3 regions of the Oceanobacillus sp. FSL K6-0118 genome follow, and region 3 is predicted to be linked to each of the others. Evidence: riboswitches for the same ligand, from Rfam matches in the RefSeq annotation. Region 3 holds a riboswitch; each other region holds the start of a gene.
What was found. Region 3 has a riboswitch for S-adenosylmethionine ahead of MHI02_RS16345 (carboxymuconolactone decarboxylase family protein). Riboswitches for the same ligand answer to the same signal wherever they lie in the genome.
Positions count from the first base shown of each region.

Region 1: it holds a riboswitch for S-adenosylmethionine, as region 3 does, so the genes downstream of both, metK (methionine adenosyltransferase) here and MHI02_RS16345 (carboxymuconolactone decarboxylase family protein) in region 3, are expected to answer to the same signal.
Region 2: it holds a riboswitch for S-adenosylmethionine, as region 3 does, so the genes downstream of both, MHI02_RS08255 (methionine biosynthesis PLP-dependent protein) here and MHI02_RS16345 (carboxymuconolactone decarboxylase family protein) in region 3, are expected to answer to the same signal.

Region 1 is NZ_JBBOVR010000001.1:2,687,171-2,691,439, reverse strand. Features, by position in the region: gene pckA (phosphoenolpyruvate carboxykinase (ATP)) at 1-1,319, opposite strand, end outside; SAM riboswitch class I at 1,826-1,933, shown strand; gene metK (methionine adenosyltransferase) at 2,264-3,460, shown strand; gene asnB (asparagine synthase (glutamine-hydrolyzing)) at 3,740-4,269, shown strand, end outside.
Region 2 is NZ_JBBOVR010000001.1:1,596,643-1,600,911, reverse strand. Features, by position in the region: gene bioB (biotin synthase BioB) at 1-954, opposite strand, end outside; gene MHI02_RS08260 (biotin transporter BioY) at 1,002-1,580, opposite strand; SAM riboswitch class I at 1,985-2,086, shown strand; gene MHI02_RS08255 (methionine biosynthesis PLP-dependent protein) at 2,286-3,401, shown strand; gene MHI02_RS08250 (hypothetical protein) at 3,593-3,781, opposite strand; gene MHI02_RS08245 (hypothetical protein) at 3,861-4,253, opposite strand; gene MHI02_RS08240 (MFS transporter) at 4,269-4,269, opposite strand, start outside.
Region 3 is NZ_JBBOVR010000001.1:3,214,913-3,219,181, reverse strand. Features, by position in the region: gene MHI02_RS16360 (serine/threonine protein kinase) at 1-185, shown strand, start outside; gene MHI02_RS16355 (glycine zipper 2TM domain-containing protein) at 344-592, opposite strand; gene MHI02_RS16350 (bile acid:sodium symporter family protein) at 1,376-2,329, shown strand; SAM riboswitch class I at 2,561-2,666, shown strand; gene MHI02_RS16345 (carboxymuconolactone decarboxylase family protein) at 2,823-3,491, shown strand; gene MHI02_RS16340 (LLM class flavin-dependent oxidoreductase) at 3,510-4,269, shown strand, end outside.

The DNA of each region.
Region 1 (4,269 bases), 530 kb from region 3:
TTCATACGGTTTCCTACCCCGTAGGAACCACCTGTCCAGCCAGTATTAACTAAAAACACTTTGGCATTGAATTGATCTATTTTATCTCCTAGCATTTCAGCGTATTTAGATGGAGCTAATGGTAAGAATGGGGAACCAAAGCACGCTGAGAAAGTTGCTTGCGGTTCTGTCACACCACGTTCTGTACCAGCAAGTTTACTAGTATATCCACTTAAGAAATGATACATAGCTTGCTCTTTCGTTAATTTACTAATAGGTGGTAACGTGCCGGAAGCATCAGCTGTTAGGAAAATAATTGCATTTGGATGGCCCGCAACACTTGGTGTAACAATATTATCGATATTCTCTAAAGAATACGCTGCCCTAGTATTCTCAGTAAGAGAGGTATCGTCATATTCTGGTGTTCTTGTATTTTCATCTAATATTACATTCTCGAGTACAGATCCGAAGCGAATCGCGTTGTATATTTGTGGCTCTTTTTCTTCTGAGAGGTTAATACATTTTGCATAACAGCCACCTTCTATATTAAATACCCCATTCGGACTCCAACCATGTTCATCATCCCCAATTAATCGGCGGTACGGATCCGCAGAAAGCGTAGTCTTACCTGTACCAGACAGACCAAAGAATAAAGCAACGTCACCTTCTTTACCTACGTTAGCAGAGCAATGCATGGATAATACATCCTGTTGTGGAAGAAGGTAGTTCATAACAGAGAATATAGATTTCTTAATCTCTCCGGCATACTCCGTTCCACCAATAAGAACAATTCTCTTTTTAAAAGAAATAATGATAAAGGTTTCGGAATTTGTTCCATCAACACTAGGGTCAGCTTTAAAATTAGGTGCAGAAATAACAGTGAATTCACTTTGATGGTTCTCTAATTCGTCTTGTTGTGGCTTAATGAATAATTGACGAGAAAAAAGATTGTGCCATGCAAATTCATTAATTACTTGAATTGGTAAGCGATATTTTTTATCTGCTCCAGCAAATCCTTTGAAAGAATAAATTTCATCTTTTTCTTTTAAATAATCAATCACTTTCTCATATAGACTATCAAAATACTTCTCTTCAATGGGTTGATTTACTGCTCCCCAATTAATAGTAGCTTCACACACTTCATCACGAACAATAAATTTATCACCAGGGGATCTTCCTGTATATTTTCCAGTTGTTGCTCGAACCGCCCCAGTTTCACTTAATGCTGCTTCTCCCCTGCCCAATATACGTTCCACTAATTGTGGTTCGGATAAATTCTCTTTGATGTTTTCATGTTGATGAAGTAAATCTTTCCATAATGTTCTTTCCACCATTTTCATAAAAAAAATCCCCCGCTTTATAATAAATTACTGATGAAGATAATTAGAAAACTTGGCATTCACTATAGGATAGGTTTAGCGAATGCGTTAGTTGCACTTAGCAGATTTATACAGTGGGGCGGGTAATCGGTACCCCAAACGAGAAAGAATCTATACTTTCCTAACTGCTAAAAATTGTACTTTTCATTACATTCGATTATTAGTATAACACATATACAAAAATAATCCATACTATTTATGTTTCAATTTAGTAAAATTTGCTATTTGTTAAATTAACGGAAATAACTACAATATTTCTATCCCACTCAAGCCTCTAAGGAAACAAAGAAGGTAGGTGGGAGATCAACTGCCCGTAAAGATCCGATCAGTGCGACTAACCATCAGTGGAGAATGAAGGAAAACCCCCAATGATGGAAGTATTCTTTATTTGCTTCAACCATCATATGTAGAGGAAAAGTTATTGACATTACTCACACATTTCGTTACGATAACAATGGACGGAAACTATCTTATTCCGAGTTGGCGGAGGGACAGACCCTATGAAGCCCAGCAACCTCACACGCTTGTGAAAAGGTGCTTACCTGAAGCAAGGATCATTCCTTGAACAATAAGAGTGAAAGGACCGAACCCTTTCCTCAATGTAGGATAGGGATTTTTTTGCTTTTAAAGAAGAAACAGTTCCTTTTATCCCACCTAAATGGGCAGTAAGACTCCCTCCTCAAGCTTCTGAAGAACAAAGAAGGTAAGTGGGAGATCAACTACCCGCAAAGGTCCGATAAGTACGACAGTGGGGAATGAAGGAAAATCCCCACTGATGGAAGTCTTCTTTATTATATAAAAAGCAATGGTTTCTTCAATGCTTTTATATATAGAATATACAAAGATCTTTAATCGAAATAATGAAAAGAGTTCCGTAACACCAATTAAAGGAGAGAATGAGCCTTATGGCTGAAAAACGTCGTTTATTCACATCTGAGTCTGTAACAGAAGGGCATCCAGATAAAATGTCAGATCAAATATCAGATGCCATTTTAGATGAAATTATAAAAAATGATCCCAATGCAAGAGTTGCTTGTGAGACTACAGTAACTACTGGTCTTGTTTTAGTAGCTGGTGAAATTACTACTAGTACGTATGTAGATATTCCTGCAATTGTCAGGAAAACGGTGAAAGAGATTGGCTATACAAGAGCTAAATATGGATTTGATGCAGATACCTGCGCTGTCTTAACAGCAATAGATGAACAATCTCCAGATATTGCGATGGGAGTAGATAAAGCGCTAGAAGCACGTGAAGGCAAAATGAGTGACGAAGCAATCGCTGCAATTGGAGCGGGAGACCAAGGATTAATGTTTGGTTTTGCTTGTGACGAGACAGAAGAGCTTATGCCTTTACCAATCTCATTAGCACATAAATTATCTAAACGATTAGCAGATATTCGTAAAGAAAATATAGTAGATTATTTACGTCCAGATGGAAAAACACAAGTAACTGTCGAATATGATGAAAATAATAATCCGGTTCGTATTGACACTATTGTTATTTCTACTCAACATCATCCAGAAGTATCTCAAGAACAGATTGAAAAAGACATGAAAGAACAAGTAATTCTTCCTATAGTGCCTAAAGAATTACTAGATGACCATACGAAATATTTTATAAATCCAACTGGTAGATTCGTTGTTGGGGGACCACAAGGCGATGTTGGTTTAACTGGTCGTAAAATTATAGTAGATACGTATGGCGGATATGCAAGACATGGCGGAGGGGCATTTAGTGGTAAAGATTCCACAAAAGTAGACCGCTCTGCTGCTTATGCAGCCCGTTATGTTGCAAAAAATATTGTTGCAGCAGGACTTGCGAAGTCTTGTGAAGTTCAGTTAGCTTATGCAATTGGTGTAGCGGAACCCGTTTCTATATCTATTGATACATTTGGAACTGGTACAGTACATGAAACTAAATTAGTGGATGCTGTTCGTAAAGTGTTTGATTTAAGGCCTGCAGGGATAATTAATATGTTAGACCTAAGAAAACCAATCTTTAAAAACACAGCGGCATATGGCCATTTTGGTAGAACAGATGTTCAGTTCCCGTGGGAGAAATTGGATAGGGTAGATGAATTAAAGGATTTAATAAAATAAAATAAAGTAACACCATGAAAGCTGCCAGCACGGAGATGTGGCAGTTTTTTTGATTTTATCACTGAAGTATTACAATTATGTTACAATATGATTTTTTTGTGATATAATTATCCTAGATTTCGAATCACTTATTAAAGATTCCAATAAAAAGGTGCTCCAGACTTTGGTAGAAAATTAAACAAAAAGCCTGTAGATAATTAGTGGAATTATCCCAATTCGAAACGCAGTCTTTACTTTGTAATTGCTAATGAATTATTTTAATAGAAAGAGGTAACTATCATGTGTGGTTTTATTGGAATGGTATACGATTATCCAACTGATGTAGATGAAAAAGACATGGATTCATTAAGAAGGAAAAATAATATTATTGCTCATCGTGGTCCAGATGATGAAGGTTATTTTGTCGATGAGTACATATCTTTTGGTTTTAGGCGTTTAAGTATAATTGATATTGAAAGTGGAGTTCAACCATTAAGTTATGATAATGATAAAATTTGGCTTGTTTTTAATGGAGAAATCTATAATTATGTAGAACTTCGTGACGAATTAAAACAAGATGGTTATTCATTTTCAACAGAATCTGATACAGAAGTGATTGCCGCTTTATTTTCTAAATACAAAGAAGATGCATTTCAATATTTAAGAGGAATGTACTCTATTCTAGTGTGGGATAAAGATGATAAGACACTATATGGTGCACGAGATCCATTTGGAATTAAGCCATTATATTATTATCGTACGGAAGACGGAATTGCTTTTGCTTCGGAGAAAAAAAGTCTTGGACTAATGCTTGAAAAAGAAGAAGTAAA
Region 2 (4,269 bases), 1.6 Mb from region 3:
TAGATCTTCAATCATCTTATGATCAGCAGTGCTTTCTTGGCCTTCTGTTGTTAAATAATCACCAACAAAAATAGAGTTAGCTGCATATAACCCTAATGGCTGCAAGCTCCTTAAGTTTACTTCTCTACCACCAGAAATACGAATTTCCTTCATTGGATTCATATAACGAAACAATGCTAATACTTTTAAGCAATATCTTGGATCCAGTTCTTCTGTTCCTTCTAATGGAGTTCCATCAATTGCATGTAAGAAGTTAACCGGAATGGAATCCGCATCGATAATCTTTAGACTTCTTGCCATATCAATGACATCTTCTTTTGATTCCTTCATCCCTACAATAATACCAGAGCAAGGAGAAATTCCTGCACTTTTCGCAGTTTCAACTGTATCTACACGATCGTCATACGTATGAGAAGTTGTAATGTTTGGATGATGCGCTTTAGATGTATTGATATTATGATTATAACGGTCCACACCAGCTTCTTTTAATTTCTCTGCTTGTTCAGGCTTCAATATACCCATGCAAGCACAAACTTTTAAATCATATCTTTGCTTAATTTCTTTAACTGCAGAAGCTACAGTATCCACTTCACGATTACTCGGTCCCCTACCACTTGCAACGATACAATATGTTCCAGCATTTAATTTAGTTGCTTGATCTGCACCACTTAGTAATGATAATTCATTTACAAAAGTGTATTTGTCTACAGGTGCTTCCGAAACAGAAGACTGGGCACAATACCCACAGTTTTCTGGACAAAGCCCAGATTTTGCGTTAATAATCATGTTCAATTTTACTTTATTTCCATAATAATGATGTCTTATTTTATAAGCGCCTTGTAATAATAACAAAAGTTCCTCGTCTCGACTATCTAAAATGGACAATGCTTCCTCGTCTGTAATTTCCTCCCCCATAATGACACGTTCTGCCATTCCAAACCAATCATTTACCATTCCCCATACCCCTTTCTCTTATAAAATATCTCTCTACAAATAAACCATTAAGCAGTCTTTGTACTACTTAAATTTCTAGATTTATAAACTTTCCCATAAATCCGGTATGCTAATCCGCCAGCCAATATAGTTAAAATAATATCTTTTGGAAGTGGTGCTAACATCCATAACCACGCCACCGCATAGCTAAATCCTTCAGGTGCACCAAACCATAATTGATATGCAAAGTACATCCAGGTCGTTCCAAATACATAGTTAATTGCCATACCAACTATGGAAGCAAATACGAAATTTGCTTTTGTAGCTCTCTTCTCCGTTATTTTCCCTACTAAATACGCAACAATGATATAAGATACTACAAATCCAAACGTAGGGGATATAACCGAAGATGGCCCTCCCGAGAATTGTGCTAAAACAGGGGCCCCTGCTAACCCAACCAAGGCATATACCGTCATCGAAATAGCTCCTAACCTACTTCCAAGCAATAGACCTGACAAAATACAAAAGAAAGTAGTTAACGTAATAGGAACTCCTCCAATAACGATAAATGCAGTAATATTAGCGCCAATAGCCATAAGAGCAGCGAACAGACCCGCAAGCGTAATATCGACAGCTTTTAATTTCATAAAAATCTCCTCCCTAGACCTATAAAAATGGACTCTATTAAATTTATATTCTGAAAATATGATATTTTATTTTCTTCTAATTGTCAACCGTTAACTATATAGGGTTGACGAACGAGATATACTTCCTTTGCTAACATTTATAGATATTGAAATGTGATTTGGTCCATGATAGCTTTTTCACGGACATTTTTACTGCGCTGGGTGCTAACTTTGTCCGTGAGAACTCTTGTCACGGACTTTTCCTCCCTACTAAATGATGACTTTGTCCGTGTAATAGGGAAATTATGTTTATGAAGAATGATTCTATGTAAAAACCTTCTATGTAAAAAACAAAAAATTACCAAAATTCTTATTGACAATTAATACGAATACGTGTAGTCTAATATTTAACTGAATATCCAAATTTCTTATCCAGAGAGGTGGAGGGACTGGCCCTTTGAAGCCTCGGCAACAGACTTTACAGAGAACTGTGCCAATTCCAGGAGCATCATGCTTGTAGATAAGAAGAGAAAATAGCCATTGTGCATCAACCCTCTTCTTATCTATAGGAAGAGGGTTTTATTTTAGCATTTGATTCATGTGAAAAATAAGATCAGGAAATAGTAATTAGCAAACGAATATTAACGTAATATTACTATTGATTATCCTACGATGAAACAATAGGGCTTCCTTGCAGGGTCCACTCATTTATAAGGAGATGAAAAAATGTCAGACAAAAGTATAGAAACGAGATTGGTTCAATTAGGCAATAAGAGTGATCAATCAACGGGGGCTGTCAATCCACCTATTTATTTATCGACGGCATACCAACATCAAGGACTAGGCCAATCAACTGGATTCGATTACAGCCGAACAAAAAATCCTACAAGAACCATATTGGAAGAGGGCTTTGCTGATCTAGAAAATGGAGATAGCGGATTTGCATGTAGTTCTGGCATGGCAGCAATCGAGCTCGTTCTTTCTTTGTTTAAACCTGGGGATCAGTTGATTGTTCCTAAAGATATTTACGGTGGTACCTATCGCTTGCTTCAACATTACGCAGATACATACCATATTCAAACGACATACACCGATTTTGAAAACAATCAGCAAATCGAGCAATTAATCACCGAAAATACAAAAGCCATATTTCTCGAAACGCCAACGAATCCATTAATGCAAGAAATTGACCTTGCCCAGATTGCAGCTATCACCAAAAAACACAATCTTTTACTGATTGTAGACAATACGTTTATGACCCCCTACTTACAGCGACCTCTTGACTTAGGTGCAGACATTGTTGTTCACAGTGCGACAAAATATATCGGGGGACATAACGATGTATTAGCTGGTTTAGTTGTTGCAAAAGGCAATGAAATTTGTGAAAAATTATCCTTCATCCATAATGCATCTGGTGCTGTCCTTTCACCTTTTGATTGTTGGCTCTTAATAAGAGGATTAAAAACACTTTCATTACGGATGGATAAACATGTAGAAAATGCAAAAAGCATTGTTTCTTATTTAAAGAACGAAGCCTTGGTTAGTGACGTATATTATCCAGGTAAAGGCGGTATGCTTTCCTTCAAATTACAAGAAAGCCAATGGGTGGATACATTTTTACAAAATCTTCAAGTTATTACATTCGCGGAAAGTCTTGGTGGCGTCGAAAGCTTTATTACTTATCCAGCAACTCAAACTCATGCTGATATCCCACTGGAAGAACGCATAGAACGAGGAGTAGATAATCGACTATTACGTTTTTCAGTTGGAGTTGAGAAAGCAGAAGATTTAATTCAAGACTTAAAACAGGTATTTTCCATTTTAGCTAAGGTGGAAGTATAAAGAAGACTAACCATCGGTGTGGGGTTTCTTTCATCCCCCACTGATGATTTCCCACCTTTCCCAAAAGCTTAAGATCGGAGTCTTACTGCCCGTTTAGGTGGATAAATAAAACAAGGTAATTCATACCTACTGAAAGGAAGCCAACAAACGCTAATGCATGTATCGGCTCCCTTTCTATCACTTATTCTTTTTTAATCAGAGTTCAATTTCTTTTTAATTTCCTCTACATCCGTATTACTGTAAACGGATGTTTCTAGACCTCCTGTTGATGCTAGTAATGCCTTTACCTCATTATAGGATAGTCCAGATTCCGCATTCTTTCTTTTTACTTCTTCAATATCAGTTCCTGCAACCGTATATTTTTCTTTATTTTCTTCCACTTTAGTCACCTTCTTTTTTATAGTTTATGCTATTTCTTCTTTTCTAACCAAAAAACTGGCCAATCTATCTTAGCCAGTTTTAATTATGTGTTCCCATAGACTCACTCGATTCGTCTATTTTATATTTTAAAAATTCATAGTTTGAAGTCGGTTCTTTTTTCACAATAACACCATCATCATTTCTATACACCTCATATTTCCGATATTTTTCAACCATATAGCCATCCTCTTCATAAGTATCTACCAATTCAAGCTCCACACTTGACATGGCAGGAGTACTTTCTTGTTCCAAGTGAGCATAAGCTTCAATGGATTCCTCCTCAATTTCCTTTTCGATTTCTTCGCGAATGGTAGGTGTTGAATCGACGTGTAAATCAGGAACGAAACCATGGTAGTTATTTTCAGGTTTTTCTAAATAAGCAACAAATCCAAGAATTGCTATAACCCCAATAGCTAGAAGTATTTTTTTCATTTTCCCTTCCCCTTCC
Region 3 (4,269 bases):
CAGGTAATGATTTTAGGTGGGAGCATCTAAAAAAAGGATATGAGCAGTACTATCATTTGATTGATGGGAATTCTGTACCGTTTTGGTTAGTAGAAACGGTTCGAAAGTGGTATAACCAGCGGAATAAATATTTTTCTTCCTATGAGGATTTTCTGAAGGCTATTTTGAATATCCTAAAAAAGTAAGAAGCCAGTTCGCTTAAAAGTATGGCGGAAAAGTGAAATTTTGCCCTGAAAAAATCGTATGTAAGGTAAAAGAAATTAACTAATAAAAAGAAGACATAACTAGTAATAATACCAGTTGTGCCTTCTTAGATAGAGATGGGTCGCCTAGGGTCCCTTGGTTAAAGTAATTGTTTCATGTCCGAGTTGTGTTCGGACTGAATTGTCTTAGTACTTTTGAAACTATCATCGGGGCCAAAAACTGCACCAATAATGGCACCAAGGATATACCCAGTCGTTGCTCCGGTAGAACCGGCAATCTTGCTACCTATGTAACTACCGTATGCAGCACCACTCATTGCCCCATGTCGAGAGCAACCAATGACAATGGAATCATCGCCAGTGTGGATACTGCTCTGAAAATTGTTCATATCTTCAATCCTCTCTACTTACTCCTTACTGTTATTTCCAATATTAGGTAAAACTATACAAAAATATTTTCAAAGTTAACTATGGCAGGTTGGTATGGGATGCTTTATTAAAATTCACAGGAAATTGGCTGATGTTCATATTTTAGTGTTGGGAATACTGGATTCACGAAAATCATGTCGGAGTTAAAATTCTATGAAAGTCAGACCTTATGAAAATAAATACAACTTATTGCAAGCATTGACGAATTATTTTTTCTGAATTATACTATATAACGTAAAGAGTTTGACTTTTTCCTTTTTACCTCAAGTAAATGTAAGCGATTTAATTTTGGTAAATAGAAATATGTAATTATTATTTATAGTACGGTAAATGATATCGCTAATACTTGGGAGGGGAAAATTGGAAAAACGGGATTCATCGTCCCACTCCATTCTAACCTTTGAAACTTATCTTTTAGGGGGTATTGTTTGACGGACGGATACGTTTGATTAAAGGTCTGGGAATGGGCAGGATTCCTTGACTTAGTAAGTTTCTAAGTTTAGAAATGGAGAAAATGTAGAAGGATAGGGAAAGAAGACATAATTTGCTTATATGGCAGGTTATGTCTTTTTTCTATTTATGCCACGATTAGTATATAAAAGATCATATAAGCTATAATGGCCTCCCCTGTACATATATTTCTAAAAATTTACACTAGATTAAAGGTTCTATTTATGGTAATATTTTAAATTAAATAACTAGAAGAGTATTCACACTCTTTGGCAACTTTGGAGGAAACAAGTATGAGAACATTAGGGAAGATTAGTAACTTTGCAACAAGCACATTTGCGCTATGGGTTATTCTTTTTGCATTGCTTAGCTTCTTTATTCCACAAGGATTTGCGTGGATAGCACCGCATGTGTCGCTTTTATTGGGAATTATTATGTTCGGAATGGGACTCACCTTGAGTGTAGATGATTTTAAAGGAGTTTTTCTAGCTCCGAAAAGTGTTTTGGTCGGTGTAGTTGCACAGTATACAATCATGCCATTAACGGCTTTTGGACTTGCACATGCATTTAATTTATCGCCAGAAATAGCAGCGGGGGTTATTTTAGTTGGTTGCTGTCCTGGAGGTACGTCTTCTAATGTAATGACGTTTATGGCTAAAGGGAACACAGCATTATCCGTAACGGTAACAGCGTTATCAACATTGCTTGCACCAATTTTAACTCCGTCATTGACTTATTTGTTTGCCAGTCAATGGCTTTCCGTGTCATTCATGGACATGTTCTTGTCGATTGTCCAAGTCGTCTTATTACCAATCGTTTTAGGTGTAGTTATCCGGATGCTATTTAGCAAACAGGTCAGTAAAAGTGTGGAAGTATTACCACTCATTTCAGTCATTGGAATTGTAGGAGTAGCTTCAGCAGTTGTGGCTGTAAATAAAGAATCGATTATGACTTCAGGACTTCTCATTTTTGCAGTCGTCGTACTACATAATTGTTTAGGATATTTGTTCGGGTACTTACTCGCGAAGGCAATCAAACTTAATTTTAAAGATCAAAAAGCAATTTCTATCGAAGTTGGCATGCAAAATTCAGGACTTGCCGCGTCGCTTGGGCTTGCTCATTTCTCGCCAATTGCAGCCGTTCCTGGTGCAATCTTTAGTGTTTGGCATAATATCTCAGGTCCACTCCTTGCAAACTGGTGGGGGAAGAAAGAGCAAGCTGAACCTGGTGTTAAGAAAACTGCATAAGTTTATTTGCTGCTCTTGTATGGTGAAGTATGTATTCTTCACCATACAAGAAAGTTTGACCTATCAACCAAGATATTGTTTCTGTGGGTAATAGTGAATTAGGCCAAAGGTTCTAATTTTTTTGGTGACAATATCCCTGTTGATAAAAAAGTCCTTTTCTGAAAATTTCCTGTTGACAGATTCCTTTTGGTTATGTAAGATGTTATTAATTCTTACTAATTGAATATGTTTTCCTTATCAAGAGTCGGGGTAGGAACCTGGTCCGTGGATCCCGCAGCAACCATTACTAAAGTAATAAGGTGCTAATTCCAGCAAGCTGATGCTTGAACGATGAGGGTTGGTATATATGACCTCTTCTCATCAGAAGGGGTCTTTTGTTTACCATTTTCTTAGAGGGGTAATCAAATGGAAAAATTTTTAAACACAATTCCGATTAAACATATTGGAAAAATTATATTCTTAGTAAGAAAAAATGTAAAGGGAGAGATTTAGAATGACAATTACAAAAACAGATAGCTTGTATAAGAAGGAATATTTCGGGAGGATTTTTGAATTAAAGGAATATGCACCAGAGGCTTTCGAAACTTTTTTCAAATTTAATGATCAAGCATTAGCAGAAGGAAAGCTTTCGGTTAAATTAAAGGAATTAATTGCAGTAGCGGTTGCGCATATTACAGGTTGCCCGTATTGCATTGATTTACATGTTGGAAACGCAAAGAAAAATGATTCCTCGAAAGAAGAAGTTGCAGAGGCAATTTTTGTTGCGACTGCACTGAAAGCTGGTTCTGCTTTGGCACATGGTGTGAATGGACTGAACGCTTTTGATAATAGTGGAGGTGAAGAGTTCTATAAAGCATCTTACTTTAATCGATTGAAAGAATTTAATGCATTAAGCGAAGAAACGTTCCAGGCTTTTGTGAATTTTGATGGAAAAGCAATAAAAGCTGGAAAATTATCCGTAAAAGAAAAAGAACTAATTGCAGTAGCATCTGCACATACAACAGGTTGTGTATATTGCATTGATGTACATACCAAAAATGCGAAGAAAGCTGGGGCAGACTTAGAAGAAATTTCAGAGGCGATTTTCGTTGCAGTTGCGCTTAAAGCAGGTTCTGCAATTGCTCATAGTGTAAATGCGCTAAATGCTTATGATGAGAAATAAGAAAAGGAGAGATACGCATTGAGTAAAAGGAAACAGATTCATTTAAACGGTTTTGTGCAAAATTCACCTTCTCCACATTCTACTGGATTATGGAAACACGAAAAAGATCAAGGAACGAAACATAATCGATTAGAGTTTTGGACGGAAACAGCGAAAGTATTAGAACGTGGGAAATTTGATGCGGTTTTTATTGCGGATGTATTAGGAACCTATTCGGTTTATGGAAACAGCCATGATGCAGCGGTACGTCATGCCGTACAACTTCCTGCACATGACCCATTGTTAATTATTTCCGCAATGGCTCAAGTCACGGAGCATATTGGCTTCGCACCGACAGTTTCAGCCACATATGCACAGCCATATGCATTGGCACGCCAATTATCTACCCTCGATCATTTAACAGAAGGTCGTGTAGCGTGGAATGTAGTGACTTCGTATTTGGAAAGTGAAGCTATTAATCTAGGATTATCTGGACGTCTCCCGAAAAATCAGCGCTACGATCGTGCAGATGAATTTTTAGAAGTAGTTTATAAACTTTGGGAGCATAGCTGGGAAGAAGATGCGGTTGTTTATGATCGGGAAGGGGATGTTTTTGCCGACCCTGAAAAGGTTCATGCCATCAATCATGAAGGTGAATTTTTCAATGTACCAGGAATTCATTTGACGGAACCGTCACCACAACGGACTCCTGTGTTATTCCAAGCTGGTGCATCCCCTAGAGGGCGTGACTTTGCGGCAAAACATGCGGAAGCCGTTTTTACGAAAGGTCATTCTTTAG